One region of the Acidovorax bellezanensis genome, then DNA from elsewhere that is predicted to be linked to it. Evidence: riboswitches for the same ligand, from Rfam matches in the RefSeq annotation. Region 1 holds a riboswitch; each other region holds the start of a gene.
The links. A riboswitch is a leader RNA that binds a small molecule or an ion and turns the genes downstream of it on or off. The one in region 1 is predicted to bind cobalamin.
Positions count from the first base shown of each region.

Region 2: linked by a shared signal. The riboswitch ahead of N0K08_RS13690 (TonB-dependent receptor) and the one ahead of cobO (cob(I)yrinic acid a,c-diamide adenosyltransferase) in region 1 are both predicted to bind cobalamin.
Region 3: linked by a shared signal. The riboswitch ahead of N0K08_RS14195 (TonB-dependent receptor) and the one ahead of cobO (cob(I)yrinic acid a,c-diamide adenosyltransferase) in region 1 are both predicted to bind cobalamin.
Region 4: linked by a shared signal. The riboswitch ahead of N0K08_RS13580 (TonB-dependent receptor domain-containing protein) and the one ahead of cobO (cob(I)yrinic acid a,c-diamide adenosyltransferase) in region 1 are both predicted to bind cobalamin.

Region 1 covers NZ_JAODYH010000004.1:142,707-150,310, forward strand. Annotated here, with positions in the region: gene N0K08_RS08840 (ABC transporter substrate-binding protein) at 1-589, opposite strand, end outside; gene cobO (cob(I)yrinic acid a,c-diamide adenosyltransferase) at 589-1,215, opposite strand; cobalamin riboswitch at 1,334-1,549, opposite strand; gene N0K08_RS08850 (alpha/beta hydrolase) at 1,817-2,713, shown strand; gene N0K08_RS08855 (c-type cytochrome) at 2,971-3,513, opposite strand; gene N0K08_RS08860 (cupin domain-containing protein) at 3,893-4,354, opposite strand; gene N0K08_RS08865 (cupin domain-containing protein) at 4,535-4,915, opposite strand; gene N0K08_RS08870 (magnesium and cobalt transport protein CorA) at 5,448-6,422, shown strand; gene N0K08_RS08875 (carboxymuconolactone decarboxylase family protein) at 6,543-7,001, opposite strand; gene N0K08_RS08880 (lyase family protein) at 6,985-7,604, opposite strand, start outside.
Region 2 covers NZ_JAODYH010000006.1:46,495-54,098, reverse strand. Annotated here, with positions in the region: gene N0K08_RS13705 (ABC transporter ATP-binding protein) at 1-97, opposite strand, end outside; gene N0K08_RS13700 (FecCD family ABC transporter permease) at 94-1,101, opposite strand; gene N0K08_RS13695 (ABC transporter substrate-binding protein) at 1,098-2,027, opposite strand; gene N0K08_RS13690 (TonB-dependent receptor) at 2,036-4,240, opposite strand; cobalamin riboswitch at 4,457-4,693, opposite strand; gene N0K08_RS13685 (MetQ/NlpA family ABC transporter substrate-binding protein) at 4,958-5,746, shown strand; gene N0K08_RS13680 (hypothetical protein) at 5,947-6,273, shown strand; gene N0K08_RS13675 (LysE/ArgO family amino acid transporter) at 6,437-7,072, opposite strand; gene N0K08_RS13670 (HTH-type transcriptional regulator ArgP) at 7,143-7,604, shown strand, end outside.
Region 3 covers NZ_JAODYH010000007.1:29,152-36,755, forward strand. Annotated here, with positions in the region: gene N0K08_RS14180 (acetolactate synthase catalytic subunit) at 1-699, opposite strand, end outside; gene N0K08_RS14185 (GntR family transcriptional regulator) at 820-1,569, shown strand; tRNA gene N0K08_RS14190 (tRNA-Val) at 1,727-1,801, shown strand; cobalamin riboswitch at 1,921-2,173, shown strand; gene N0K08_RS14195 (TonB-dependent receptor) at 2,390-4,438, shown strand; gene N0K08_RS14200 (ABC transporter substrate-binding protein) at 4,442-5,503, shown strand; gene N0K08_RS14205 (FecCD family ABC transporter permease) at 5,500-6,594, shown strand; gene N0K08_RS14210 (ABC transporter ATP-binding protein) at 6,591-7,382, shown strand; gene N0K08_RS14215 ((2Fe-2S) ferredoxin domain-containing protein) at 7,372-7,604, shown strand, end outside.
Region 4 covers NZ_JAODYH010000006.1:25,673-33,276, reverse strand. Annotated here, with positions in the region: gene N0K08_RS13595 (ABC transporter substrate-binding protein) at 1-312, opposite strand, end outside; gene N0K08_RS13590 (bifunctional adenosylcobinamide kinase/adenosylcobinamide-phosphate guanylyltransferase) at 309-893, opposite strand; gene N0K08_RS13585 (cobyrinate a,c-diamide synthase) at 897-2,342, opposite strand; gene N0K08_RS13580 (TonB-dependent receptor domain-containing protein) at 2,324-4,168, opposite strand; cobalamin riboswitch at 4,247-4,485, opposite strand; gene N0K08_RS13575 (cell division protein ZapB) at 4,664-4,879, shown strand; gene N0K08_RS13570 (cell division protein ZapA) at 4,876-5,253, shown strand; gene N0K08_RS13565 (sensor domain-containing diguanylate cyclase) at 5,680-7,164, shown strand; gene N0K08_RS13560 (GNAT family N-acetyltransferase) at 7,255-7,604, shown strand, end outside.

The DNA.
Region 1 (7,604 bases):
AGCCCTGCAGGCCCAGGGCCGTCGCATGGTTGTGCAGGCCGGCGGCGGTGAGCACCGCATCGACATGGGTCTTGGCCCCCGCGCTGCCGCCGTTGGGCCGCAGGTACAAGGCATTGAACGGCCGGGGCGTGGCCTGCAGCTGCTTGAGGCGCTGGTCTATGCTCGCCAGCAACTCCTTGGCCGCCTGCTCCCGGCCCATGGCCTTGCCCATGCGCTTGGTGCTGCTGAAAATGCCGTCCCAGTCCGTGGGGAACGGCACCGTCACTATCTGTATGTCATGGCGCTTGAACAGGCTGGCCTGGTAGCGCGCGCTCCAGCGCCGCGAGGCCAGCACGATCTGCGGCTTCAGATGCAGCACGTCTTCGGCCGAGGCATCGTTGGCCGCGAATTGCTTCGCTTGGCTCGCCAGGGAGAAACGCTGGGCGTCCTGGCTCTGGCGCGACAGGGAAACGATTTGCGCCGGATCGGCCAGGCCCAGGGCCAGCACGTCGGCGCAGATATTGGTCGACATCAGCCGCGGCAAAGGCTCGGCCGCCTGCACCGCGGACGCCGCCAAGCCTGCCGCCAGCAGCCAGTAAAGGCGCGGCATCAGAAGTCCACGCCCGGCTGGGCCTTGACGCCGGCCCGGAACGCGTGCCGGGTGTCGGCGATCTCGCTGACCGTGTCCGCCAGCGCCAGCAGCTCCGGCGCCGCCGCGCGCCCGGTGATGATCACGGTCTGCGACGCCGGCCGGCCCTTGATGGCCTGCAGCAGCTCGGCCACGGCGAGATAGCCGTACTGCAGCATGAAGGTCAGCTCATCGAGCAGCACCAGTTGCAGGCTGGCATCGGCCAGCATGCGCCGCGCCTGGCTCCAGGCCAGCTCGGCCGCGGCCTTGTCCGCACTCCAGCCCTGGCTGTCCCAGGAGAATCCTGTCGCCATGGCGTGGTAGTCGACCTGCGCCTGCCGCCCCTGGCCCAGCAGGCCCATGTGCTGCAGGAACGTGACTTCGCCCGTGCAATGCGTGCCGGAAATGAACTGCACCACGCCCGCGCGATGCCCATGGCCCAGCGCCCGGTACAGCGTGCCGAAGGCCGACGTGGTCTTGCCTTTGCCGTTGCCGGTGAGCAGCACCACGATGCCTTGCAGCGTTTGCGAGCGCTCCATGGCCGCGGCCACGGTCGCTTTTTTGCGCTGCATGCGTTGTGCATGCGCGAGTTTGAATGATTCGTCCATGCTCTCCCCGAGCCCAACACGATGAAAGTGTCCCAGGGGAGAAGGAGATTGCGAGAGGACTGCCGCTGCGCGCAGGCGTGGACAGGCCGATCAGCAAACGGCCCACACCCCGTGGCATAAAACTGCATTCGTACAGGTCGGTATTCTGGCTCGCCCTCATTCAGCGCACACCACCTTCCCGGGCATCAGGCCCAGTGGCATCGAGTGTGTCTGTCAGGCTTACAGCAGCGGGGGCTGCGCCGGAATGTTCAGCGCAAAAGCGCCAAGGTCACCGGACTTCCCGTTTCACCCCAGGTCGGCATCGACGTGGGACTCCTGTACGGTAGGGGCGATTATAGGAGGGGACGGGGGCTGGAGGGGGAAAGGGGGCTTGGGGCGGACCACCCAGATGCAGTCGTTGGGAAACTCCAGCGCTGTCTTGATCGTGGAACCGCAAAGCTGCGAATCGCGGTTTGTGCGATTCTGTGGAGCGCACGCTTCTTCGACACCGAGGCCGAAATCCAGTTCACGCCCCTGCCACCGGACGCGCTTGAGGCTTGCCCAGCATCATGTGCGTGCTCTAAAGTGCGTGGAGACCCGTCGTACTGAAAGAGGTGTTCCGATGAATGAGCTTGACCGACTGGAAGCCATGCTCCGTGAGCGGCCGACATTCCTCTCCAATGCGCAACGTCGGGCGGCGTACGACGCGCAGGGAGACCGCTTTGCGCCGGCAGCGGATGTCCTTGTGGAACCGGTGACGGCGCACGGGGTTCCGGCTGAATGGACGTCCACGCCCGTTGCGAGCACCAGCGAAGTCATCCTCTATCTGCACGGCGGAGGATATGCCTGGGGCTCACTGAAGAGCCACCGGCACCTCGTGAGCGAGTTGGGTCGCGCGGCGGCGATGAGAACGCTCGCCCTCGAGTACCGGCGCGCCCCTGAGTGCCCGTTTCCTCAGGCTCTGGAAGATGCGGTCAGCGGATACCGATTTCTCCTGGATTCCGGCGTCCATCCCCGCCAGATCGCTGTCGCCGGCGATAGCGCGGGAGCCGGCCTGGCCGTGGCCTTGCTCGTACGGCTGAAAGAATTGGGCATGCAGCAACCCGCTGGCGCTCTGCTTCTCTCGCCCTGGGTGGACATGACGGCGACCGCAGACAGCTACCGCCGCAACGCGCAGCGAGACCCTGTCCTCAACCGCGAGATCATGCAATTCCTGGCAGGGCAGTACCTGGGAGAGCGACCGCGAGAGACACCTCTGGCGTCTCCGGTTTTCGCGGATCTGAGCGGCATCGCGCCCCTGACGATTTTCGTGGGCTCCACAGAGGCCTTGCTGGATGATGCGATCGCGCTGGCCCGTGCGGCAGGTCTGGCCGATGTGAGCGTGCGGCTGGAAATCTGGCCGAAGATGTTCCACATCTGGCCCAATTACCATCCGGTGCTGGCGCAAGGCAGGCAAGGCGTCACCAAAGCTGGACGGCTGCTGCGTGACGCCGTGGACCATTACGGGTCCGGCGAGTGAGTACTGCGACCGGCAGGTCACGGCCGTCGGCCAGCGTGCCTGGAAGCAGATCATCCGTCGCGCCCCGACGACCTCTCCGGTGCGCAACAGGTAGCAACAGGCATCCTGTACGGCCCTCAGCTCGATGGGAGAGCATGACCCAGCTCCGGGTGCGCCTCCCAACCGTCTTGGGCCTCCACCGCCATCGGAGCGGGAGACCACGGGGCAAAAACGAGAACGCTGATGTTGTCTGCGAACGCCTGTTCGGATATCCGGCGTCAGCGGGTGCCAGGCGGCAGAGGTACGGGCACGCGGTTGCGTACGGGCGGCACTGTCTTCAGGTAAGTGAATATGGCGCTGAGGTCCGCGTCGGTCATCTGTCCGAAGGCAGCGGGCATGGGCGGCAGAAGCGGGCGGCCAGCGCCCATGTGTCGGCCTTTGCGCAAGGTCTGGACAAAATTCTGCTCGCTCCAGCGGCCCAGCCCCGTCTCGGGGTCAGGTGTCAGATTGGCCGTGAAGCTGACGCCCCAGGGCCCGGCCCAGGCCGTGTTCGTCGCCGACGAGATGACCAGCCAAGGCCCGACGGGCAGGGTTGGCACGGGCGGCATGACCAGGCCCTCAGGATGACCGGATAAGCTGCGCATGGCATCGGGCTCGGGGCCACGAGGCCCCATCTTCATCGGCGTGTGGCAATCCGCACACCCACTGGTATTGACGAGGTAACGGCCGCGTTCGAGGCGATCACGCGGCGCAGGTTCAGCCGCCTGGGCGGCAAGGGTTCCCACGGTAGTCCACAGGCTCAGCAACAGGAGATGTTTCATCGGTGGTGCTCCAGTCGATCGGGTATCGGCACTCTACTCTTGTCCCCAACGCCCGTCATCCCCCAAAAGGGCCAAAAGGACGGCCAGCCTGAAGCCATGCCCGCCACGCAGGCCATGGCCCATTGCAGCAATGCGCACGCCGCCGCGCCGCGAAATACGGGTGTCCCACTTTCGACACCGGAGCCCGGCATGAACACCACCCCCTCGCTTCGACATCCATGCTCCGTCCACAAAGGCTAACGTGGCGACTGGACGGTGTCCGGAACTACCGGGGCCAGATCAGGCGAACGATTCAAAGCCATGCATTCCTGATGCCTTGATCCTCGCAACGGCTTATGCAGCGGCACAGTTTGGAGGCCACTGGCACAGCGACCAACGTCTACTTGTACGCCTTCTGCGGGTCGTCTGCCGGATCGACATAGTTCAGGTCGAAGGGCCCTTCCCCGTGGATCTGGATCACCGTTGGGACCTTGAACATGGCGAAGTGCTTGACCTTGGCCGGAATCGAGCCGAAGCTGCCGGCTTTTTGGGTCTTCAGTGCCTTAGCGTCCCACTTGTCGCCCATGCCTATCATGACCGAGCCCGAGATCACGGTCACATTCTCCGCCTGACTATGCCAATGAGGCAGCACGCGATAGCCGGCCGGTACCGACAGGCGCACCACATAGGGGCCGGGTTGGCCGGGATCGCCCAGGAGCACCGCGAATTTGGCCCCCTTGGCCAGCACTGGCGGCGGTGCACCCCACTCGAAACCTTCGGTGCCGTGAATGGCCCAGGATGCCATCGGACACGCTACCAGCGCAACGAGGCTGACCGAACGGGCAAACGAGAGATAGGACATCACATTCTCCTTGCGCGCGGCCCACATACACATCGTCGCTGACATCGCGCGCCGTCAGCGACAAGCTTCTCTTGATCGCGTTGCGATGACACGCCATGCGCTGTCACAAATGCCGGCAGGGGACGGTCGATGCCTCTTGCAAGCTAGCGGCTTATAGACAGGTCGCAACATACGCCAGAGCTACTGGGGAGGCTTTGCGTAGACATCGGCACTGAGCACCTCAAGACCGACAAAGGGCTCGTCACCTTCGACCCAGGCATCGTGACCAGGAGGGATTGCGTAGGATTCTCCTGCGCTGAGCATTTTCTGAGAACCGTCCTGCATTCGAACGGTGAGCTTTCCTGAAACGACATGCCCCACATGCGAGAGTTGGCAATACTCTGTCTTCACCACGGGCTTGATGCATTCTGACCAACGCCATCCGGGTTCGAAGTTAAACCGCCCGATCGTGTAGCCCTGGAGCTTTACCACCTCGACGCGGGTTTTGCTGGGTGTGCGAAGCTCGTCCGGCGTGCCATGCGACTTGACTTCCAGCTTCTCAACGCTGACGGGAGTGACCATGATTTTCTCCTTCAATTGAGTTGCCCGCCGCTACCGCAGAACTCTTCAGTGATCGCTAATGCGTCGGAGGACAAAGGAGAAACTATCCCTATGTCATTCACATGGCAATACCAATGATACACAGGGCCGTTACGGTGGCACGGCATTGCCTGCGCCGCCCAATCCAAGGGCGCAGCAGAGCAAGGAGATGCGAGCATGCGGAGCCCGGGGAAGCTCCGCACCCAGCATCGCGCCGCCGACCGTCCCTGGCACGGCCCAGGTCAAAGCGCCACAAATTCACACAAATTTTGCATTCATCCCAAGTGATGAATCCTTTGAAAAGCTTCACCGGCAAAGCAAATCACAGCGCCCCTCCTTCGCGCATTGGCCGAAAGCCCCAACGGCCTGGCAAAAGCACAGCAGCCCCGTACCGGGACGGCAGTGGCTCTGACCTGCCCCTTACAAGTCACAACGTAAGCGGTTCGCTATCTGACCTTGCTGTGGCCTGGGCATGGCACCATTGCGCCTTTGCGACTGTTTCAAGAGGACCTGGATGCTGATCAATTGCGTGGCCTACGAAAGGGGATCCAAACTAGCCGATATACCTGTCGCCGATATCAGCACCTACATTGCGAGGCCTGGCTGCTTCGTCTGGGTGGCCTTGGCCGATGCGACGGCGGCTGAGCTTGATGAAATGCGCGAAGAGTTCGACCTGCACCAACTCGCCGTGGAAGATGCCAGCCATGGGCATCAACGACCCAAGATCGAGGAATACGGCCAGTCCATCTTCGCAGTCATGCACCTGCTGGAGCCGGACCCCGAGCAACCAGGCCAGTTCAACCTGGGCGAGGTGGACGTGTTCATCGGCCCCAACTATGTTCTGTCGGTCCGAAACCGCAGCAAACACGGGTTCCTGGGAGTGCGCGATCGCTGCGAACGAGAGCCCGAACTACTCCAGCACGGCGCAGGCTTTGTGCTGTATGCACTCATGGATGCGGTGGTTGACCGCTACTTCCCCATCATCGAGGCCCTGGAAGCTGAGCTCGAGGAGGTCGAGCTACAGATTTTCACGCAGCGAGCTGCGCGCGAGAGCATCAAGCAACTTTATGGACTGAAGCAGCGAGTGATGGTCCTCAAGCATGCGGTTGCACCGCTGCTGGAGGCTGTGAGCAAACTCCACGGCGGTCGTGTACCGCAGGTCTGTGCAGGGTCACAGGACTACTTCCGCGATGTGGCCGACCACTTGGTCCGGATCAACGGACTCATCGATGGCATGCGCGACACCATCGCGACGGCCATGCAGGTCAACCTCTCCATGGTTGCCATCGACGACAACGAGGTCACCAAGCGGCTGGCGGCCTGGGCCAGTATTTTTGCGATCTGCACCGCCTTCGTGGGCATCTGGGGAATGAACTTCGAGCACATGCCGGAGCTCAAGTGGCACTACGGCTACCCGGCCGCACTGCTGTTCATGGGCGGCGTGTGCAGCTATGTCTACTTCCGGTTCCGCCGGGCTGGCTGGCTGTAGCACCTGCTGGGGCGGAATGACTTTGCCGCCGCTTTCCACACGGCTTTGCAAAAGCACCGCGGCCGTTTGCTGCTGTTCTACACCGGATCGTCACGGGCAGCGCTCAACGCCTGCCCCGCCTCAGGGCGCCGAGCCCGCCGCCGGCGCGAAGAAATCCACCTTGGGCGGCAGGCGGTCCAGCTCGCGCAGGACTTTCATCACCACGGCCATGCCGGTATTGCCCGCGGGCACGCCCGCATAGACGGCGGTCTGCAGCAGCACTTCCTGGATGGTGGGCAGGTCCAGCGCCGCGGCGTCGGGATCGGCGGGGTCGGCCAGCAAGCCCGTGCGGATGTGCAGCTCGAACTCTTCCCAACGCCCCATGGACGCGGTGATGGCCAGCACCATGATGCGGCGCGTGCGGCGCTCCAGGCCCGGGCGGCTCCAGATGCCGTCCCAGGCATAGCGGGTGATCATGCGCTGGAACTCGACGTTCAGGCTGTTGGCGTTGTCCACGGACTGGGCGACCCAGTCCGCGCCCAGCACCTGGCGGCGGTTGCGCAGCCCTTGCTGCAGGCTGTCTTCAGGGGTGGAGGGCATGGTCGTTTTCCTTCAGTGATGCAGATGCGGCCGTTCGGGCCAGTAGATCGCCGCAGGCCTGCGCCGAAGACTGCACGGCCAGCCGCGGGTTGGCGGCCGCGGCCAATGCGCTTTCCAGCGCGGCGTCGACAGGCATTCCCTGCCGCCGCAGCCAGCGCTCAAGCAGCAGCTGCAGCGGTTGGGCCTGCTGCAAAGCCTGGGCCGCGCATTCGGCCACGGCGGCCTGCGCGCCCGGCTTGCCCAGCAGCGGGGCCAGCGTCTGGCTCAGCGCTTCGGAATACACCACGCCTTGGAGGCCATCGATATGGGCTTGCATGCGTGCCGTATCCACCTGCAGGCCCTGGGCCGCGCTGCGCAAGGCGGCGGCGGCGGCATGCACGTGGCGCCACAGGCTGGCCCCATGCGCGACTTCGGCCTGCCACTCTCCCAGGCCGCGCTCATGGGCCTGGGCCATGCAGGCCAGCAAGGTCGCGGCCAACTGCGGCACGGGCTGGGTTTGCGCCACGGCCTGCATGCAGTGCACCGGATTGCGCTTGTGCGGCATGGCGCTGGAAGTGCTGCCGCGCGGCGCTTCGTACAGCTCGCCGACTTCGTACTGCATCA
Region 2 (7,604 bases), on a different contig from region 1:
GTGCCGGCAGCGCCAGGGAAATGCCGTCCAGCAGGCGCCGGCCTTGGCGCGCCAGCGAAAGATCGACAGCGCCCAGCATGACGTTGTTGTCGCTCATGCGCGGCCTGCGTAGGCGCGCAGGCGGCGCGCCAGCAGCAGGATGAAGAACGGCCCGCCGGCCACGGCCGTGACCAGGCCCAGCGGCACTTCGGCCGGCGGCAGCACACTGCGCGCGATGGCATCCGCCAGCGTCACCACGATCGCCCCGGCCAGCGCGCTGGTCGGCAGCACCCAGCGGTGCAGCGGGCCCACCCACCAGCGCGCGATGTGCGGCGCGGCCAGCCCCACGAAAGCCACCAGCCCGCCGTAGGCCACGGCCACCGCGACCACCAGCGAGCCCAGCAGCACGGCGCGCGGCACGAAGCGCGCCACATCCAGGCCAAACGACTGGGCCGTGGAGTCGCCCAGCCCCAGCAGGTCCAGGCCGCGCGCAATCGTCTGCGTGCCCAGCATGCAGGCCAGCGTGATCAAGGCCAGCCAGCCCAGGCCGCTCCAGGTCGGCGTCTGGATGCCGCCCAGCACCCAGCTCATGACGACTTGCAGGCTCACGGTTTCGTCGGACAGCGCCAGCATCAGAAACGAGCGGATCGCGCCCAGCATGGCGGCCATGGCCACGCCCGCCAGCAGCATGCCCGATGCATCGAGCGCGCCGGCGACGCGCGCCACGCCCAGCACCAGCACCGTCGAGCCCCAGGCGCCGCCAAAGGCCAGCACCGGCAGCAGCCAGGACTGCGGCAGCCCCAGGGGCACCAGCAGCGCAATCGTCGCGCCCAAGGCCGCGCCGCCCGAAGCGCCGAGCAGATAGGGCTCGGCCAGCGGGTTGCGAAAGACGCCCTGGAACACGGCGCCGGACAGCCCCAGCAGCGCGCCCACGCAGGCCGCGGCAAACACGCGCGGCATGCGCCACTCCCACAGCAGGCGGCTGCGCAGCGTGTCGCGCTCGGTGATCGCGGCCCAGATGTCCGCCGGCGAGGCCCATTGGTGGCCGGCACAGACGCCCAGCAGAATGCTCAAGCCCAGCACCGCGAATGCAGGCCACCAGATTTTTCCAGAGGGATTCATCCCTGCCCTTTCTGCGTGATCCAGCGCGCCAGGGATTCGATGCCATCGAAAGTGCGCGGACCGGGAATCAGGAATTCGGAACGCGACACGGTGATCGCGCGGCCTGCCCGCACGGCGCGCATGTCGCGCCAGCCGGGACGGCCTGTGAGCTCATCGAGCGCGGCCTGCGTGCCCGCGAACAGCAGCACATCGGGGTCGGCCGCCAGCGCCGCCTCCGGCGAGACCTGGGCCAACGTGCCGATGTCGGCCATGGCGTGGCGGGCGCCGGCGCGCACGATGGCTTCGCTGGTATAGGTGCCGGGGCGCGCGACCAGCAGCATGCCGTTGCCCATGCGCCCGGTGATCATCAGGCTGCGCGGCGCGATCCGGCCTTCCATCTGCCGGTCCACGGCCCGCAGGCGCTGCGCCAGCGAAGCCGCCAGCGCCTTGCCGCGCGCCTCCACCCCCGCGGCCTGCGCGACCCGCAGCACGTTGTCCATCACTTCCTCCAGGCTGCGGCTGAGCAGCACCATGACCGGCACGCCTATGCGCTCCATCGGGTCCACCAGCTGGTTCGCGGCCTGGCGCGCGGGCGTGACGATGACCAGATCCGGGCGCAGCGCGACCACCGCATCCACCGAAAAACCCAGGCGCCCGCCGACCTTGGGCAGCGCGGCAGCCTGCGCGGGAAAGCGCGTGTACTCCTCCACGCCCACGATGCGCTCCAGCAAACCCAGCGATGCCACCAGCTCGGTGTTGGACGAAAAAATCGTCACGATGCGCTGCGCCGGCCGGCTCAGCACGACGGGGCGATCCAGGGCATCGCGCAGCGCTATGGGCGCGGCCGCGCGCGCGCCGGGCAGCAGCGTGGCCAAAGCCAGGCCCCCACCGGCGCGCACCAAGCCGCGCCGTGGGAGCATGGGGAAGCTGCCGCCTAGTGGGCGCATGGTCGCGCTCAGAACTCGGCCTGCAGACCGGCCATCCATTCGCGGCCCGGCATCGAGGTCCCGCAGCCGCCGTTCTGGAAGATAGGGTTGGCGATGCAAGGCCGCTGGTCCTGGGCAATGAAGATGGGATGGCGGTTGAGATTGAAGAGGTTGTTGATACCGGCGAACAGCTTCACGCCGCGGCTCAGGCGGTACTCGCCACGCAGGTTCCAGACCGTGAACGCTCCCTTGCGGTGGATGAAAGTGCTGCTGGGCTCGCCCCGCGGGATGAGCAGGTTCTCTTCCGTGTCGTACCACATCGGTCCGCGCAGCAGCGCCGTCAGCTGCGCATTCCAGTCGCCCGCATTGCGGTCCATGCCGCGCGCCAGGCGCATGCCGAAAGCGGCTTCATAGCGGTACATGCGCTGCACCTTGTCGGTGTTGAGCGAAGCGGCCGCGCCCTTGTCTTTCATCTCGAAGTGGTAGTAGCCGTTGCCGAATGCCGTGAGCGTATGGCCGGCCAGCGGCGCGCCCAGCAGCTTGCCCACGTCCGCGTGGGCGCTGAGCTCCAGGCCGCGCGCCACGATGTCGGCGCTGTTGTTAGCGTAGTCCGAGGTATTCGTCGCCGGGCCGCGCGAGACGGTGATGATGCGGTCGGAAATCGTGTTCTGGAAAAGCGCGGCGTCGACTTTCCAGGCGCTTTGCCTGAAGCTGGTTCCCACTTCGAACTGGCGGCTCGATTCCGGCTTGAGATTCGCATTGCCAAAGATGCGGCCGCCGCCCACGGCCGTGAAATCCGACGACAGTTCGCTCGCCGTGGGCGCGCGAAACCCGGTGGAGGCACCTGTGCGCAAGGCCCAGGCGTCAGTGACTTTCCAGGTCGCGCCGGTGGACCAGGTGAGCTTGTCGTAATCGCGCGTCGTGGTCACGGCCATGGGCACGTTCGGCGTCTGGTCGAAACGCGTCTCGCCCCAGGTCTTGCGCACGCCGGCGCGCAGCGTCACGCGGTCACCCAGGAAGTTCTGCGCATCTTCCAGGTACAGCGCATGGGTGTGCTCGGTCTGGTTGTTGTCGTAGGGCGCGACCTGGCCTGCGGGGCCGCCCGGCATGGCCCTGCGTTCGCGGTCCGAGCGCAGGCGGTTTTTCTCGTAGTCAAAGCCCAGCAGCAAGTCGTTGGAATCGCTCAGGCGCAGGCGCGGCTGCAGGCGCAAGCCGGTGGCGTCGAGCTTGCGGATGTTGTAGTCGCGCGCCGTGCCGGGCACGGCATTCACGCCCGACTTGATGACCGGCGAGGCCCAGTTGAACTCGTCCACATCGGTGAAGCTATAAAGATGCGCCAGCCAGCTCACGCGCTGGCCAGGCAAGGCGCCCTCGTACTTGAGATCGGCCGACTGGTTGTAGCGGTTGTCACGGCTGTAGATGTTGGCGCCCGAACCGCGAAAGCCGGCGTTGTAGATGCCGTCGGTGCGCAACTGCAATTCCAGGCGGTGCAGATCGGCGAGCTGCCAGCCCAGCGCGCCGGTCGCGCCGCGGCGCTTGTAGCTGGTGTTCGTCATCTCGGAGCCACCGCTGCCCGAGGTGTAATCGTCACGCCCGCCCACGTTCGCGCCTATGTACCAGTCCCACTGCTCATTGGCACCGCTGAGCTGCGTATCGGCACGCCACAGGCCCGCACTGCCGCCCACGGCGGACACGCGATTGCCGCCGCCGCTGGCGCCGGTGCGCAGGATGATGTTGATCACCCCGCCCATGTTCTGGCTGCCGTAGACCACCGAGGCCGGGCCGCGCACGATTTCTATGCGCTCCACATCCGACAGGCTGAGCTTGGACAGATTGGCCGTGCCCGCGCGCCGCCCGTTGAGCAGCACCGCTACCTGGCTGCGGTAGTCGCGGCCCTGGCCGTCGGTGGAGGCGCCGCGCAGGTTCAGCGAAGTCTGGGCGGCCGTCCATTCGCTCAGAAAGCCGACCGCATGCTCGGCCAGCAGGTCCGTGACCGAACGCGCCGAGGAGCGCTCTATTTCCGCGCGGTCTATGGTCTGCGTGGTGGCGGCGATGCGCGAACGGTCTTCGGGACGCGCCGTGGCCGTGACGAACACATCCTCCAGCGCCTGGGGATTTTTATTCCCCGTGACTTCCGCGGCGGCGGGAGCGATGCCGCCAAGCGCCGCGCCGCAGGCCAGCAGGCACAGTGCGGCCGAGCGCTGCAAGCGAAAGCCCGGGCGCAAGGCGGCCATGGAGTACGCGGAAAAAGAGGGCGAAGACGAAGCGGCGCGGCCGCGTGTCGGCCACGAACTGACAAAGGAGTGCATGCGAAGATTTCAAACGTGCGCTTCGCTCACCCGCGAAACGCACAGATCAATACCCACCGCAGTGCACGCAGCCAGGGGGCAAGTTGGCGGCCACGCACAAGCCAGCCGCCCACCTGCCCAGACATGCGCACTCCCGCGGCGTCCGAAGCGATCACAAAGGCCGGTATCCGGGCTTGCGAAACGCCGGCGGGCTCTTTAGAGCACTCCGACTCAGCCCTCGCCTTCCCACGCCATACATCGACGCAGTGACTGCCAGCCATGAATGGGCCAGCCTGAGGACCTGAGATTTCGCCTACCGTTGCGGGGGCAGCGCAGGAATTGCGAGACTTTGAAGCCCAGCGCACCTGCTTGTCGAACACCTTCGAATCTGGGCGCCACCGGGAAGTGAAGTCTCACCACCCGATCGACGCCTGGCCGCATTATCAGGGGAAAGCGCCATTTCTCCGCGGCGAGCCCGGGCCGGACTACCGCAGGCATCAAAAACTGCATATTTGCATAAAAAACCACATTCTTATAACCAGAATTGCATTCCTGGTTTTCATGCGGCTTGCGCGCCACTAGACTAGAGGCTTGCTGCGCTGCAGGTTCACTGGTTGAGGCGCAGGTCGTTTGTTGCCATTCCCATCCAAGAAAGCCTTTTGTATGTTGAAGAAAACCCTCTCTGCTCTTGCCTTCGCCAGCCTGGCCCTGACGGTCCACGCGGCCGACGTGGTGCTCAAGGTCGCGGCCACTGCCGTGCCCCAGGCCGAAATCCTCAACCACATCAAGCCCGTGCTGAAAAAGCAGGGCATTGATCTGCAGGTGCGCGAATTCAGCGACTACGTCCAGCCGAATGCGGCCGTGGAAGACAAGCAGCTCGACGCCAATTTCTTCCAGCACCAGCCCTACCTCGACAGCTACAACAAGGACCGCAAGAGCTCCCTGGTGGCCGTGCCCAACGGCAAGGTCCATGTCGAGCCGTTTGGTGCCTACTCCAGCAAGGTCAAGAACGTCAAGGATTTGAAGGACGGCGCCACCGTGGCCATCCCCAACGACCCGTCCAACGGCGGACGCGCCCTGATCCTGCTCGCCAAGCAGGGCCTGATTGAGCTCAAGGACCCCAAGAGCCTGACCCCGACCCCGATGGATGTGGTGAAGAACCCCAAGAAGCTCAAGTTCAAGGAACTGGAAGCGCCTTTGCTGCCACGCGCCCTGGCGGACGTGGATCTGGCCCTGATCAACACCAACTACGCCATCGAAGCCAAGCTCAACCCCACCAAGGACGCCTTGTTCATCGAAGGCAAGGACTCGCCCTACGCCAACATCGTGGTCGCCCGCCAGGACCGCGCCAACGACCCGACCATCGCCAAGCTGATGCAAGCCCTGCGCAGCGAAGACGTGAAGAAGTTCCTGCAGGAAAAATACAAGGGCGCGGTCGTTCCGGCGTTCTGAGCGCGGCCTGCCCCACCCCAATCAAGCGCTGCCTGGCAGCGCTTTTTTGTGGGCGCCGCAAAACGGTCTGGCCTCAAAAATATGTAAATGTGTAAGTGGATGCAACACAACTCGTGTCGCCTATGGTGAAATAGCCGCCATCGTCTGCTTGATCCCATTTTTCCAGACGGCATTTTGCCCTCGGCCCACAGGATTTCTCCATGTCTGAAGATACGCTGTCCCCTTCCCCAGCCCTTTCCCTTGAAAAGGCCGTCCGCATCGGCTTGAACGAAGTCACGCGTGACAAGACCCTGGAGCTGTACGAGCGCAAATACGGCCAACCCGATGCCAACGCCGCGCTGCTGCTGTTTCGCGGCGATGTGGCCGAAGCCAACCAATACGACAAGATCCGCCCCCTGTCGGTCGCCAAGGCCATGGGCCATGTGATCGTGATCGAAGGCCAGAGCCAGAAGCGCGGCACCAGCGGCCACTACCAGGTCCAGTGCAACCAATGGGGCCTGCTGGAAATACTGGCGCAACTGGCCTGAAACCCAGAGGGGCTTTTTTCAGCGCTCCCAAAGCCCATTGCCTGCGCAACTGGCGCGGCCCAGCAAGGGGCAGCGAGGAAGGGCCGCGCCGCACCGAGGCTGCCGTCCCCCTCCACCGAAGGTTGAGAGGGGGAAGGCGGGGCCGGCCATCCGGCGAAGCGGCTCAGGGGGTGTTCATTCCCGTCCACACCCACCACGACAGCGCCAGCATCATCACGCCCGTCAAGGCGTCGAGCACGCGCCAGGGCAGCGGGTGGGCAAACCAGTGCTGCATGCGCCGGCCGGCCAGCGCCAGCAGCACAAACCACACCAGGCTGGCACAGGCCGCTCCGGCCACGAACACCGCTTTGAGCGCCCCTTCCTGGCGCGCGCCTATGCTGCCGACCAGCAGCACGGTGTCCAGGTAGACATGGGGGTTGAGCAGGGTGATCACGGCCAGGGTGCTGAGCACGCTGAGCAGCCCGCGCTGCGCCACGCCCGCGCCATGCGGCACTACGTCGGCCGCAAACACCACACGCCATAACGCATACAGACCGTATGCCAGCAGGAACAGCGCACCGCCGCCCGACAGGTAATAGGCCATTTCCGGCGCGCCCGCGATCAGCTGCGACATGCCGGCCACACCTACCGCAATCAGCAGCGCGTCGCTGACCACGCACCAGGCCACGCAGGCCCGCACATGCCGGCCTTGCACCGCCTGGCGCAGCACATAGAGGTTTTGCGCGCCGATGGAGATGATCAGCGACAGGCACACGGTAAAGCCCGCAACCCAGGAAGAAGAGATAGTCGTAGTCCACATAAGGGAAATTGTGGACGGGGCAGGATATTAAGTAAAATTAAATCCTATGACACCTCTTAAGGCAAACTGAATGCTCGACTACGCAGGACTGGAAGCCTTGGTCGCCGTGGTGCGCGAAGGCAGCTTTGAACGGGCAGCGCGCAAGCTGCACATCACCTCCTCGGCGGTTTCGCAGCGCATCAAGCTGCTGGAAGAACGCCTGGGCCAGGTGCTGGTGCTGCGCGGCCAGCCCTGCACGGGCACGGAAGCCGGGCGCCGGCTGTGCCTGCATGCAGAGCAGGTGGCATTGCTGGAAAACGAACTGCGCCGCACCAATCCGGCGCTGATGCCCGACGGCCAGCACATGCCCCCGACGCTCAAGCTGGCCGTCAACGCCGATTCGCTGTCGTCCTGGTTCATGGACGCGATGGCGGCTTTCACGCGCGACGGCAATGAGTTGCTGGACATCAGCATCGACGACCAGGACCACACGGCCCAGCGCATCAAGCAAGGCGAAGTCATGGCGGCCGTCACGGCCACATCGACCAGCATC
Region 3 (7,604 bases), on a different contig from region 1:
CAGTGCGTCGTGCGCGCCAGAGCCGTGCACGCCGCCGCCCGCGATGATCACGGGATTTTTGGCCTGGATCAGGGCATCCACGGCCTGGCGCAGCAGCGCGTGGTCGGGCGTGGAACGGTCCAGGGGAAAGCGGCCCAGGTTGGAGGTGCGTGGCACGGAAGAGGAAACGCCGGCTTCGGTGAGCAGGTCGGCGGGCAGCATCAGCGCAACCGGGCCCGGGCGGCCGCTGCAGGCGGCGATGATGGCCTGCTCCACATAGTCTTCCACGCGCGAAGCCTGGTCGACGCGGCGCACCCATTTGGTGACGGGCTTGAACAGGCCGATATGGTCCAGGTCCTGGAAAGCGTTCTTGTCGGTCTGGTCGCGGGCAACGTCCTGCACCAGGGCGATCACGGGAATGGAGACTTTGAGGGCTTCGGCCAGCGGCGCGACCAGCAAGGTCGCGGCCGGGCCGTTCTGCGCGGTGATGACGGCGGGCGTGTTGCTCATGCGGGCATAGGCATCGGCCATGTAGCCGCCGGCATTTTCCGTTCTATAGGCAATTTGCCGCATCCCCATTTCCTCGGCCGCCAGCACGAACATGCTGGGCAGGCTTTGGCCGAAGAATTGGGTGATGCCGTGTCTTTGCAGCGTTCTGGCGACAATGTGCCCTACAGTGTCGTGCGCGTTGAGGCCGGGGTTGGAGAGAGGTTTCAGCATGGAGACAGGTTTCGTGCAACAGGATGGGAATGCATTTTTTTATAAAATAATGCAGCAACCAACATAGTTGAACAGTGGCAAAAACTGGAATCAATAGGGGTAACCCTTGGGGATATGGCCGTGGCCGAGCAAAACCATACGGATGTCGTGCGTGAGCGCATTCTTGAAAAACTGATACATGCCGAGTACATGCCCGGCCATGCTTTCAAGCTCAGAGAGATGACCGAGGACGGGGAATTCAAAGGCCTGAGCCAGACGCCCATCCGCGAAGCGCTGCTTCAACTGGTGGCCAAGGACATCCTCGTGGGGCAGCGCGGATTCACGGTGCGTGTGCCCATGCCTACCGTCGCGGGACTGGCGGAAGTGCGTTCCATCCGGATACAGCTGGAAATCATGGCGGCAACGGCGGGCATGCAGGACTGGACCCAGCAGGGCACGCACAGGCTGGAGCAGATCCACGGTGAACTGCTCCAGGCCAAGGCCGTGGGAGATGTGGCGACGATTCTGCGCAAGAACGTGCAATTCCATTTCGCGCTCTACGGCCAGGACAGGATGCCGTATCTGATGTCGCTGCTGCGCTCGCTGTGGGCCATCACGGGGCCCAGCATCCGCTTCCTCTACGAGGAAGGCCGTCCCATGGATGTGTCGGGACACCACGCCCATGAGGATGTCATCCTGGCCATGCGCACCCAGGACCGCCATCTGCTGGAAAAAGCCATAGCGCAAGATGGCTCGGAGCACGGCGAGAAAATCCTGCAGGTGCTCAGAGACAAAGTCAGTCCCGAAGCGCTGACGGTGCAGTCGTTCCAGAAGATGGAGCTGCTCAGAACCCGGGCCAAGCGCGGGCGCAAGATCCAGCACGAGCAGTAAGCCCCGGGCCTGATGCGTCGGGCGTTCCAGGGAAATGCATTCCGGGCCCACGCAGTCGGGGGCATGGGGCAAAAAAATGCGGTTTTTTGCCTGGCAGCCCTTTGCCGCGCTGTTAGAATTTGGGCATTGACCAGTCAATGGCTGGCACAACAGTTCAGGGTGATTAGCTCAGTGGTAGAGCACTGCCTTCACACGGCAGGGGTCACATGTTCGAACCATGTATTACCCACCAGACAAAAACCTCTTGGATCCGCGATCCAAGAGGTTTTTTTCGTTGGGGCCGGCGTTTGCCGCCGGGCCCCAAACCGCCCCTATTTTGCTGCGTCACTGCTAGAATTCGCGCTGCCAATGATTTGGCAAACTGCTTCAGGTGTTCGCATGCAGATGCGAGTGAAACGGGAACAAGGTACAGGCCGCAAGGCCTCAAGCCTTGGCTGCCCCCGCAACGGTAGACAGGAAACCATCCGACGGAGCCCCGCAGGGGGCCCAGCCACTGAACGATAGCGATTCTTATCCACGATAAGGGTTGAACGTTTGGGAAGGCCGGATCTGGCGCATCGCGCCGCCTGTGAGCCCGGAGACCGGCCTGAGGATAGTCGTGGTGCGCTTTGCGCATCGTTCTCAAAACTGTCTGCGGGGTGTGGACGGCGGCCTATTTGCGCTTTGCCGTTCCCCGTGGGCGGCAAGGTGCCATGTGTGCGGCCTTCACATCAGGTGGTATGAGCCTTTTGTTCCAATGCCTTACACATGCTTGCGCTCTGCTGAGCGCGTTCGTCTTTTTTCTTCCCCCCGTTTTTTCCTGACTATCGGCTGCGCCGCGGTGCAGCTGGCCTTTCCCCTGGCCGCCATGGCGCAGGCGGCGCTGCCCGATGTGCTGGTCAAGGATTCGCGCGACGACCCGGCTTTGCAGCTGGATCGGCCTTCGCGTTCGGGCTCCTATGTGGCCGTGCCCATTCAGGATCTGCCGGCCAGCCTGGACAGTGTGTCGGCGGAGCAGGTCAGCGAACGCGCGGACCATGCGGTGGGGGATGCGGTCAGCCGCACGGTAGGCCTGACGGCGACCGGCTCGCCCGGCAACGGCGGCCTGTCGTTCGCCAGCCGCGGCTTTGATGGCGTCGATTCCGTGGGCGTGGCCGAAGATGGCCTGGTCCTGGGCGTGGCCGCGGGCACGACCACCTACCCGAGCAACAGCTGGGGCTACGAGCGCTTTGAAGTGCTGCGCGGCCCGGGCTCGCTGATGTATGGCAGCGGCACCATGGGCGCGACGGTCAACGCCATCCGCAAGCAGCCCAGCCGCGAGCGCGCGACCGAAGTCCTGCTGGGCGCAGGCGCGCATGGCACGGTCCGCGCCGGCATCGGTGCCAGCGGCGCACTGGGCCAGGAATGGAGCTACCGCGTCGACGCCTATGGCGAGCGCAGCGACGGCGAGCGGGATCTGGGCCGCAGCGACAGCCAGAAGCTGATGAGTGGCCTGCGCTGGCAGCCGCGTGGCGATCTGCAAGTGGACTTGACGGCCGACTTCAGCGACCAGAAGCCCGAGCGTTACTTCGGCACGCCCGTGGTGGATGGCCGCCTGGCCACCGAGCTGCGCGACAAGAATTTCAACTTCCTGGACAGCGATATCCACTACAAGGACCAGCGCTACAAGGCCAAGCTGCAGTGGCAGCCGCGGGACGGCATGACGCTGCGCAATGAGCTCTACCATTTCAAGGCCGACCGCCACTGGAAGAATATCGAAGGCTACAGCTACGACAGGGCCGCTGGCACGGTGGATCGTTACGACTATCTGCAGATCGGCCACGATCTGGCGCAGACCGGCAACCGCCTGGGCTGGGTCATGGCGCCTGCCGACCACCAGATCGCCATGGGCTGGGACCTGTCCGAAGCCAAGCTCACGGTGGCCAGCAACTCGCCCTACGGTGGCGAATCGCAGGTGTCGGCCTGGAATACACGCAACGGCTATTGGGACAGCCCGGATGCCTACCGGGCCCGCGTGGCTTCCAGGATCCGGCAGAACGCCCTCTATCTGGAAGATGTCTGGCAACTGCACCCGCAATGGCAGTTGATGGCCGGCGTGCGCCGCGACATGTATGACTTCGATCGCCAGGATTTGGTGAACGGCGCGGCATTCGACAAGTTCCTGGGAGGCACTTCCTGGCGCCTGGGCCTGACGCACCGCATCAGCGCGCGCAGCAGTGTCTATGCCCAGCTGAGCGCCGGCCATGACCCGGTGACCAGCCTGCTGTCGCTGAACAAGTCCTCGTCGGGCTTCAGCCTGACCCAGGGCCGCCAGGTGGAAGTCGGCTTCAAGCAGCAACTGCCCGAGGGGCGCGGCGAATGGACGCTGGCGGTGTTCGACATCACCAAGAAGGACATCATCACCCGCGATCCCAACCGTCCGTCCGAGTCCATCCAGGGTGGGCAGCAGTCTTCCACCGGGGTGGAGTTCACTTCGGTGCTGCATGCCACGAAGTCCTTGCGCGTTGAAGGCAACCTGGCCTATGTGGATGCCCGCTTCGATACGCTGCGCGAAGGCAGCGCCGGCATGGACCGCTCGGGCAACCGGCCCGCCAACGTGCCGCGCTACTCGGCCAACGTCTGGGCCCACTACAAGACGGGCGACTGGCGTGCGTCCCTGGGGCTGCGCCATGTGGGCAATCGCTACAACGACAACGCCAATACCTCGGCCTTGCCGGCGTATACGGTGGCGGATGCGGTGCTGGGCTGGCAGCTCAACCCCAGGACCACGCTGAATCTGGTGGCGCGCAATCTGACCAACAAGACTTACGCGGCCTCGGCCTATGGCAGCACCCAGTGGCTGCTGGGCAACCGCCGCAGCGTCGAGTTGGCCGCCCACGTGCGCTTCTAAGCCATGCGCACGCGCCCACCGGCCTGGCAGGCCGTCGCACTTACTGGACTGATGCTGGCGCTGCTCGCGGGCTGCGAGCAGCAGGCCTTGCCCGCTGGGCGGGAGGCAAAGCCTTTGCTGCACGCATCGCCCGTGGTGGTGGAAGTTTGCGGCCAGTCGCAGAGCTATGCCGCGGTGCCGCAGCGCGCCATCACCCACGATGTGAACATCACCGAGATGTTTCTGTTTCTGGGGCTGGGCGACAAGCTGGTGGGCTACTCCGGCATTTCGTCGAAGAAGGAGATCGCGCCGGACTTCGAAGCGGCGCTGGACCGGCTGCCCAATCTGTCGTCGCAGGAGATGAACCTGGAAGCCATGGTGGCAGCGCGTGCGGACTTTGTCTTCGCGGGCTGGAGCTATGGCTTCGTGTCCGGCGGCGTCACGCCGGAACTGCTGGCCGGCCATGGCATCGCGTCCTATGTGCTGTCGGAGTCCTGCATCCGCGTGCGGCCGCGCCCGCGCGTGGCCTTGGAAGACGTGGAGCAGGACCTGCAGAACATGGCCCGCATTTTTGGCGTGCAGCAGCAGGTGCAGGGCCGCATTGCGCAGTTGCGCCAGGCACGAGAGCGTCTGGCGCGCCAGATGCAGGGCAATACCGAGACGCCCCGTGTCTTTGTCTTCGACAGCGGCGAGAAAATCCCCATGACCGCCGGGCGCTTGGGCATGCCCCAGGCGATCTTGACGGCGGCGGGGGCGCGCAACATTTTCGATGACATTCCCAGCAACTGGCCGCTGGGCAATTGGGAGGACATGCTGGCGCGCGACCCCGAATGGATCGTCATCGTGGACTACGGCCTGCCCAGTGCCCAGGGCAAGATCGATTTTCTGCTCAGCAAGCCCGAGCTGGCGCAAGTCAGCGCCATCCGCAACCGGCGCTTTTTCGTCATGCGCTATGCCGAGGCCACGCCCGGGCCCCGCAGCGTGCAGGCGGCCCAGCGCCTGGCCGCGGCCCTGCACCCCCAGCGCCAGATCACCCAGGACGATGTCTTGATGCAGGCCGCGACTTCCGCCGGAGAGCGGCCTTGAAGCCGTTGCAGGCGCCCGTGGCGGCACTGATGGGAATGGTCCTGTTGTGGCTGGCCCTGGGCCTGGCCATGCTGGCGGCGATCACCTGGGGCTCGGCGTCGGTGCATATCGGCACGGTCTGGTCCATCGTGCTGGACCGCGCGGCCCATGCCCTGTCCGCGCAGGCGTGGCTGGACGGGCGTTCCTGGAGCAGTCAGCAGTTTCAGATCGTTTGGATGATCCGCATGCCCCGGGCGCTGCTGGCCGCCCTGGTCGGCGCGGGGCTGGCGGTGGTGGGCGTGATCATGCAAGCCATGGTGCGCAACCCCCTGGCCGATCCCTACATGCTGGGCGTGTCGTCGGGGGCGTCGGTGGGCGCGGTCTCGGTGCTGGCCTACGGCAGTTTTGCCGCGGCCGGCGTGTTCGCCATCACCGTGGGCTCGTTTGTCGGCGCGCTGGTGGCGACCGTGCTGGTCTATCTGCTGGCCCACCACCGCGGACATATCCAGTCGGCGCGGCTGATCCTGAGCGGCGTGGCCGTGGGCTATACCTTGATGGGCATCACCAGCCTGATCACGCTGACGGCCGGCCAGCGGGAGTTGGCCGGAGCGCTGCTGACCTGGACCCTGGGCAGTCTGGCGGGCACGCAATGGCGGGTGCTGGCACTGCCGGCGACGGTGCTGGTGCTGGGCATGCTGTGGCTGGGGCTGCAGGCCCGCAACCTCAACGCCCTGCTGGCGGGCGAGGAAACGGCGGCCACCCTGGGTGTGAACACGCAGCGCCTGCGACGCCAGTTGTTCGTCGCCGTCTCGCTGCTGACCGGCACCATGGTCGCGGCCAGCGGTGCGATCGGCTTCATCGGCCTGGTGATTCCCCATATCGCCCGCATGCTGGTGGGCAGCGACCACAGGCGCGTGCTGCCCATCAGTGCGCTGCTGGGAGCCATATTCCTGGTGATCGTGGACTTGCTGGCGCGCACCTGGTTCGCGCCCATGGAAATTCCCGTCGGTGTGATCACTTCGCTGATCGGCGGGCCGTTCTTCATCTGGATGCTGTGGCGCAATGCGGCGGCTTCGCAAGGCGCGGACCGCGCGATCGGAGGGGCGCCATGATGCTTACGGCCAGCGATGTGAGTTGGCATCTGGGCGGTCGCGGCGAGGGGCGGCGGATTGTCCGCGGCGCATCGCTGGGCGTGCAGGCCGGCGAGTGCGTGGGCCTGGTGGGGCCCAACGGCTGCGGAAAATCCACGCTGCTGCGCATGCTCTACCGCAGCCTGGCACCCGTGCCAGGGGGGCAGGTGCGGTTCAACGGCCGCGACATCTGGCGCATGAGCGCCCGGGAGTTCGCGCAGCAGACCGCCGTGCTGGCCCAGGATGCATCCCAGGGTTTCGATAGCAGCGTCTGGGACACGGTGATGCTGGGACGGCTGCCCCACCAGTCTGCCTGGGCCAAAGACAGCGCCAAGGACAAGGCGCTGGTGCGGGAAAGACTGGAGCAGGTGGGCGCCAGGCATCTGGCCGGCCAGCGCTTTGCCAGCCTGTCGGGCGGCGAAAAGCAGCGCGTGCTGCTGGCGCGGGCGCTGGCCCAGCAGCCCCAGCTGCTGTTCCTGGACGAGCCGACCAACCACCTGGACATTCGCTACCAGCTGGAATTGATGCACTTGCTCAAGGCCTTGGCCTGCACCGTGGTCGTGGTGCTGCACGACCTCAATATCGCCGCCCAGTTCTGCGATCGCATTTATTTGATGCAAGAGGGCGCGCTGCTGGCCTGCGGCGCGCCCGAACAGGTGCTGACGCCCCAACGCATCCACCAGGTGTTTGGCGTGCGGGCCGAAGTCGATGTCCACGCGGCCACCGGCCGGCCGCGCATTGCGTATTGGATGGAACAACATGCAGCTTGACGCTGGAATCGGCATTGTGCTTTTGGGTCGCGGCGGCCTTGGTTCGGCGGCGAAGACCGAGCTGGCGGCCTTGGTGCAGGCGCTGCAGCAGTCGCTGCCTGCCAACGCCCCGGCCGTGGTCGCGGCCTTTGTCGACAGGACGGCGCCCGCGCTGCCCGAAGCGCTGGATGCGCTGGTGATGGCGGCCGCCGAGCCCTTGCAGACCATCGTCATCGTGCCGGT
Region 4 (7,604 bases), on a different contig from region 1:
CAGCACCACGTCGGGGCGCAAGGCAACCACGGCTTCGATCTGCGGATCCAGCCCGCCGCCCAGACGCGGCAAGTGCTGCAGCGACGGCGGCCAGACGGTGTAGCGGTCCACGCCCACGATGCGGTCGCAGGCGCCCAGGGCGCAGACCGACTCGGCCAGCGAGGGCAGCAGACTCACGATGCGCTGCGGCGGCCGGTCCAGGCGCACGGTCGCGCCGCGCCCATCGGTGATGACGATGGCGGGAGCCGCAGCCGCCAGCGCGGTCGCGGCCAGCATCAGCGCCGCGGCGCAGGCCCGCAGAACAGACTTCATGCGCCGTCCTTGAGCGTCAGCGGCAGGCCGGCGCACATCAGCGTGACCCGGCTGCAGGCTGCGGCCACCTGCTGGTTGAGCACGCCCAGCGCATCGACAAAGGCCCGCACTTCGCTGCCCAGCGGAATCACGCCCAGGCCGATTTCGTTGCCGACGATCACCACCGGGCCGCGGGCCTGGGCCAGCGCTTGCAGAAAAGCCGTGCGCTGCGCGCCCCAGGCCTGCTCGCTGTACGTGCCTTGCGCCGGCATCATCCAGTTGGTCAGCCACATGGTCAGGCAATCGATGACCAGCAGGCAGCCCGGCTGGCTGCGCTCGCGCAGGGCAGCCGCCAGGTCCAGCGGCACTTCCTCCGTCTGCATGCCAGGCACGCGCTCGGCGCGGTCGCGCTGGTGGCGCGCAATCCGCGCCTGCATTTCCGTATCGAACGCCATGCCCGTGGCCAGCAGCCAGGCGCTGCGCCCTGCCCCGCCTTGCAGCCAGGATTGGGCCAAGGTTTCGGAGCGGCGCGACTTGCCGCTTTTTTGTCCGCCCAGAATCAACTCGCTGCGCTCCAGTCCTGCGCTGCCCTCAATGGCCATTGTTCAGTCTCCTCGGTTTTCGCTATTTTCGCGTGCGCCCAGCAGCGCCGCCACGGCGCGCGGATGCGAGGCGAACCAGGCATGAAAAAAACTCGCGTACAGGCTGCCATGGCGGTACAGCAACTCGCCCTGGTCGGGCGTGGCCGATGCCTGCGGCCGGCTGCTGCGCCCCTGCACCTCTGCGCTGCTGTCCAGCCGCGCGTAATGAAAGCTGTGGCCGCGCAGCAGCCCCCAGGGCGTGGGCAGCTGCTGCATGCCCAGTCCGGCCAGACGCTTTTGCATTTGCGCCTTGCCCGGCAGCAATCCCCACAGAGGGGCCCACTGGCCGTCCTTGTCGGTCACGCCTTCGCACAGCGCAAGCATACCGCCGCACTCGGCCCAGATGGCCTTGCCGGCCTGCCAGTGGGCCAGGATGTCGGCCTGCAAAGCCGTTTGCCGCGCCAGTTGCTGCGCGTGCAGCTCGGGGTAGCCGCCGGGCAGCCACAGCGCGTCGCAGGTCGGCAGGCGCTCGCCCGCCAGCGGCGAGAAAAACCGCAGCTGCGCCCCCATGGCGCGCAGGCAGTCAAGATTCGCCGGGTAAACAAAACTGAAGGCCGCATCCTGGGCGACGGCGATCACGCGGCCCGCCAGCCACGGGCCCATGGCTTCGGCGGCGTCGGGCGCGGAATCCGGCGCTCCGGCCGGCGGCGGCGCGAAGTCCACCGCCCATTGCTGCCAGTCCTGCCAGCTGCGCTGGCCCAGCGGCGTCACCGCCAGTGCATCGGCGGCAGCGTCCAGCCGCTGCATGCCGTCCGCCAGCTCCTGCGCCGCCACCAGGCCCAGATGGCGCTGCGGCAGCAACGCGGCCTCCCGCGGCCCGGCCTGGCCCGCCGGCGCCGTATCGAGCTGAATCCGCGCCACCGCACCCAGCCAGTGGCTGTCCGCGCGCACGCCGGCCTGCAGCAACTCGGCATGGCGCGCACTGGCCACGCGGTTGGCCAGCACGCCCGCCCAGCGCAGGCCCGGCTGGTAATGCTGCAGGCCGTAGGCCAGCGCGCCCAGCGTGCCGGCCATGGCCGAAGCGTCGATCACGGCCAGCACCGGAATGTCCAGCAGTTGCGCCAGATCGGCCGCGCTGGGGCTGCCGTCGAACAAGCCCATCACGCCTTCGATCAGGATCAGATCGGAAGTCTGCGCGGCCGCATGCAGGCGCGCACGCGCATCGGCTTCGCCCGTCATCCACAGGTCCAGCGAATGCACGGCCGAGCCGCTGGCCAACTGGTGCCAGTGCGGGTCGAGAAAGTCCGGCCCGCATTTGAAGACCTGCACGCGCCGACCCTGGCGCGTGTGCAGGCGCGCCAGGGCCGCCGTCAGCGTGGTCTTGCCCTGGCCCGAAGCCGGCGCCGTGATCAACAGCGCGGGGCAGCGCGCGGGTGCGGCGCTCGATAGCGTCAAGGTACTGGTGTCCATTGCAGGCTCACGAAGAAACGCCGCCCTGCGGTGGCGTAGGTGTAGGCGGTTTCATAGCGCTTGTCCAAGGCATTGTCCAGGCGCGCCAGCAGCTTCCAGTCGCGATCGAGCTGCTTGCTGGCCGTGAAGTTCCACAGTGCATAGCCGCCGAGCACGCGGGTGTTGGCCGCGGTGTCGAAGCGGCTAGCGCTCCACAGCACGTCCGTACCCCATTGCCAGCCAGCCATCTGGCGGCTCACGCCCAGATTGCCGAACTGCTTGGCGCGCCGCGCCAGGTACCGGCCCGTGGAGCGGTCCTTGGACGCGTTGATGTCCAGCGAACCATGCAGGCGCAGGCCCCAGGCCTGGGTGGCCGCAGCCAGCGTCAGGCCCTGGTACTGCGCCTGGGCCACGCTGACATAGCAGCCCTGGGAGCTCGCGCAGCCGGTCGCGCCGGCCTGGAACGAGACCTGGTCGCTGATGCGATTGCGGTAGGCCGTGGCCGAGAACTCGTTGCGGTCCGCGCGGTAGCGCAGGCCCGCTTCCAGGTTGCGTGCGTTTTCCGGCGTCAGAGCGGCCGTGCCGTAATTGCTGAAGCGCTGGTACAGCGTGGGCGCGCGAAACGCCGTGGCCGCGGAGGCCGTGGCGCGCCACTGGGGCGTGAGGTCGTAGCCATAGGCCAGGCTGCCGGTGTTCTTGTGGCCGAACTCGCTGTCGCGGTCATGGCGCACCTGGGCCTGCAGATGCTGCTTGCCCGCATGCCACTGGTAGCCCAGGGCCAGCGCGTTCTGCGCACGCTCGCGGTCCACTGGCACGTTCTGTAGCGCATCCTCGCGCCGCTCCAGCGTGGCCGAGAAGGTCTGCGTGCCCACATGCCAGCTGTTCTGCCAGGACAGGCCGCGCAGCTGCGTGGTGCTCAGATACGGCGAAGGCGTGGTCTCGTAGCGGTCTTCCGAAGCGTTCAACGCCAGCACGCTGCTCCAGCGCTCGCTCCACTGGGCGTTCCACTCCAGGCCGGCCGCGTGCATGCGGTGCTTGGCCCGGTCGTCGACACCCTTCTTGGTGCTGGCGTCGTAACCCGCGTCGATATCGTTGGCCAGCAGCGAAGCGCGCAGCTGGTGGCTGTCATTGATCTGCCAGCCCAGGCGGGCCGCGGCCGCCAGGCTTTTGTAGCCGTCGCGGTCGGTGTTCACGCTCGGACGCACATCGAAGCCGTCGCTGCGCTCGCTGGCGATGTCCAGCGCGTAATCCCAATTCTTGTGCACGCCGCTGACGCTGGCCTGGGCGCGCCGTGTGCCCTGCGATCCCACACCCACCGACGCCGATGGCGCGAAGGCCTGCTGGCCGCGGCGCGTGAAGATCTGTACCACGCCGCCGATGGCGTCGGAGCCGTAAATCGCCGCCGCCGGGCCGCGCAGCACTTCGATGCGGTCGATCATGGCCAGGGGAATGCTTTCCCAGGTCGGGCCGCCGCTGCCGCTTTGCGAGGAAAAACGGATGCCGTCGATATAGACCGCCGTATAGGCCGTGTCCGCGCCGCGCAGCATCAGGCTGGTGGTGTTGCCGATGCCGCCGTTGCGAACCATTTGTATGCCCGGCAGGCGGGCCAGCACATCGGCCAGACCGCTGGCGCCGCTGGCCTCAATCTCGGCCCTGTCGATCACCGACATATCGGCCAGCAGTTCCTGGGCCGTCTGCGGTGCACGCGCGGCAGTGACCACGGTTTCAGACAATGACTGGGCCTGTGCGGACAGCCCCCAGAAGGCAGCGGACAAGGCCAGGGCCAGGACGTGGGGGCGCGCAGCGCAAGGCGCGAGCAGGGCTGCACCAAAAGAATGTGAAGACATGAAAATCAACGTGAGAGCGCCCGGCGTCGACCTCCCCGTCGACCATGGGCCAAAGCAATCCACGTCGACCAGCGACAGCAGACCACCACGTTGTTGGCCGGTATCCGGGCTGGGCGGAGCACACTCTTGCAAGCCTTCCCAGCACAGCGCCAGTGGCAAGTAAAGAAGAGCCGAGCATCCAAGGATGCTCATCCGCTGACCGTTGCGGGGGCAGCGCAGGCCCGGAGCCGCCGCGTGAACGACATTTCCTCCCTGCTTCCCGTTGAACTATGCGCTTGAGAACCAAACGCATGAGCACCAACGCCGGCGATTGTAGCCGCAGACCGGCCGCACACACGCCCAGGGAAAATGCCGCCGGCAAGGCCAAGCCCCGCCTACTTTTGTAGGACGAGAGAGCATTTCCAGTCCTGGCGGGAAATTTCAGGGCTTCCAGGGCCTGGGCACTACCCTTTTTTACGCACACAAGGGGCTGCAAGTTCTACAATTGGAAGGCCTATGTCTGCCCTGTCACCCCTCGACCTTATTTCCGACCGCGTGGAGCGACTTTTGTTGCGCCACGAGGAGCTTCAGCGCACCAACGCCCTGCTGGCCGAGCAGGTCGCCGCGCTGACCCAGGAGCGCGACTCGCTGCGCTCACGCCTGAGTGCCGCGAGGGCCCGGGTGGATGCGCTGATCGAGCGCCTGCCTAGCAATGAAGGGGCTGGCATATGAAACAGCTGGATGTGCAAATCCTGCACCAGAGCTATCTGCTGACCTGCCCCGAAGGCCACGAAGAGCGCTTGCTGGAAGCCGTGGCCCGCGTCAACGACACCATGGCCCGCATCCGCGATGCCGGCAAGGTGCGCTCGCGCGAACGGGTGGCGGTGCTGGCCGCGCTGAACATGGCTTTTGACATCGTCACCGCCGAGCGCCAGACACCGGCCCCTGAGGCAGAAATGCAAACCGACGCCGACGTCGAAACCAATGCCGACGCCGACGCCGCCTGGGCCCAGGCCATGATCCAGCAGCAGGCCGATGCCCAGCGCATCGCCGCCCTGCTCGAGCGCCTGGACCAGGCCCTGGTCGCCGACGCACAGCTTTTGTAAAAAACTGCGGCAACACCGGCAACCACCGTCCGGCCGCACTACAATGGAACCGTCTGCAAATCTGCCGGGCTTTATATTTCCTTGAACCAATGCTCATAGAGCCCGGGCTTGGTACATTGCCTGATGAGCGTGATCGTCTCGCGTTAGACGAACCCAACGTCAGGCTGCCCTTGCCCCCCTGAACCCCGGTTCAGGATGCCGGTCCGGTGTTTTGCAGACACCTTATTTGAGTTGAAAAGCCCGCGCCTCGCGGGCTTTTTTACGTCTGCGCATTGCCGCGCCGAATGCCTGGGATGGATCTTCGCGCGCCACCCGCCCAGCCTCGCCCCCTATGGCCCTACTCAGCGCGGGAGGACCTCGGCATAATCGCCGCTGGAGGTGTTGATCTTGACCATTTCTCTCGCAACAGGCTTGAACTCTGACGATATGTTCGACCTGGCTCCTGCATCGCTGTGGATGGAGGATTACAGCGGACTCAAACAATTGTTCGACCAGTGGCGTGCCGAAGGTGTCACGGATCTGCTCGCGTTCCTGCGCGAGGATCCGCAACGGCTGCAGCGCTGCAGCCAGTCCTACAAGGTGCTGCGCGTCAACCAGTACACCCTGGACCTGTTCAAGGCCGCCGATCAGCAGACGCTGCAAAGCCGGCTGCACGAGGTTTTCCGTGGCGACATGCTCACCAGCATCGTGCCCGAGTTGCAGGCACTGTGGGAAGGCCGGCTGAACTTCGAGACCCGCTCGGTGAACTACGACCTCGACGGCCGCCGCATGGATGTCCATATCCGCGCCCGCGTGCTGCCGGGCTACGAGGACAGCTGGGCCCGGGTACTGGTCTCGCTCGAGGACGTCACGGCCGAAGTGCAAGGCACGCAGCAGCTGCGGCACAGCGAGCAATACGCGCGCGACCTGTTCGAATACTCCCCGGTATCGCTGTGGGTGGAAGACTTCAGCGAGGTCAAGCGGCTGCTGGATGAAGTGCGCGCACGCGGCATACGCGACTTCCGTACCTTCCTCAAAGTACACCCCGAATTCGTCACGCGCTGCATGCAGGAAATCCGCGTGATCGACGTCAACCAGCAGACGCTGGAAATGTTTGGCGCCCGCAGCAAGCCCGAGCTGCTGCAGAACCTGTCCCGGGTCTTTCGCGGGGAAATGTACGAATCCTTCGCCGAACAGCTGCAGGACCTGTGGGAAGGCAAGCTGGTGCAGCAGCGCGAAGTGATGAACTACGCGCTCACGGGCGATGTGCTGTACATCCACCTCGAGCTGTCCATCATGGGCAGCCACGCGCAGAACTGGGAGCTGGTGCTGCTGTCCCTGGTGGACATCACCGCCCGCAAGAAAGCCGAGGCGTATCTGGAGTACCTGGGCAAGCACGATGTGCTGACCCAGTTGCGCAACCGCGCCTACTACACGGAAGAACTCAACCGCCTGTCGCGCAAGGGCCCCTGGCCGCTGTCGGTGCTCGCCATCGACATGAACGGCCTCAAGGCCGTCAACGACGAGCACGGCCATGCTGCCGGCGATGCCATGCTGCGCCGCCTGGGCGAAGTGCTGGCCAAGGCCGTGGATGCGCCGGCCTGCGCGGCCCGCATCGGTGGCGACGAGTTCATGGCGCTGCTGCCCGGCACCGACGAGCGCGGCGCCCAGGCCTTGCAGGAGCGCATTCTGTCCCTGCTGGAGCTGAACAACCAGTTCTATCCCGGCCAGACCATCCATGTGTCCATGGGCCATGCCTGCGGCCAGGCAGGCGCATCCCTGGAGGCCGTGGTGCACCGCGCGGACCAGGCGATGTATGCGGACAAGGCCCGGTTCTACACCGAGCAGCAGCAGGACAGGCGGGCGGATGCGGGGGTGAGGGCTGACATCCGGGGAGCCCACAAAAATCCAGACCCAACCCGCTACGGTTGACGATGCAAGTGACGCTTGCAACCTCATTCGGCAGCCCATTCTCGAGTGTTGCGGCGATAACCACGGCGCAAACGCCCAGGTCCTCCAGGAATGGTTGCGCAAAAAAACGAGGGATTAGTGATGCGCATTCAGGAAATAGAGACCGAGCGATTGCGTCTTAGGCAATGGCAAGACTCTGACTACCCTTTGTTTGCGCGCATCAATGCAGACGTGGAGAGCATGCGCTTTTTCCCCGCGCCACTTACCGTTGAACAGAGCAATGACTTGGCGAGGTACTGTCGTGGCCTCATTGCGCAGCAAGGTTGGGGTGTCTGGGCTGTGGAGGAAAAGACGACGGCAAAGTTCATTGGCTTCACCGGATTGCACAAGCCTACGGATGAACTGCCGTTTACCCCATGCGTTGAAATTGCTTGGCGCCTTGCCAGAGCAGCATGGGGAAA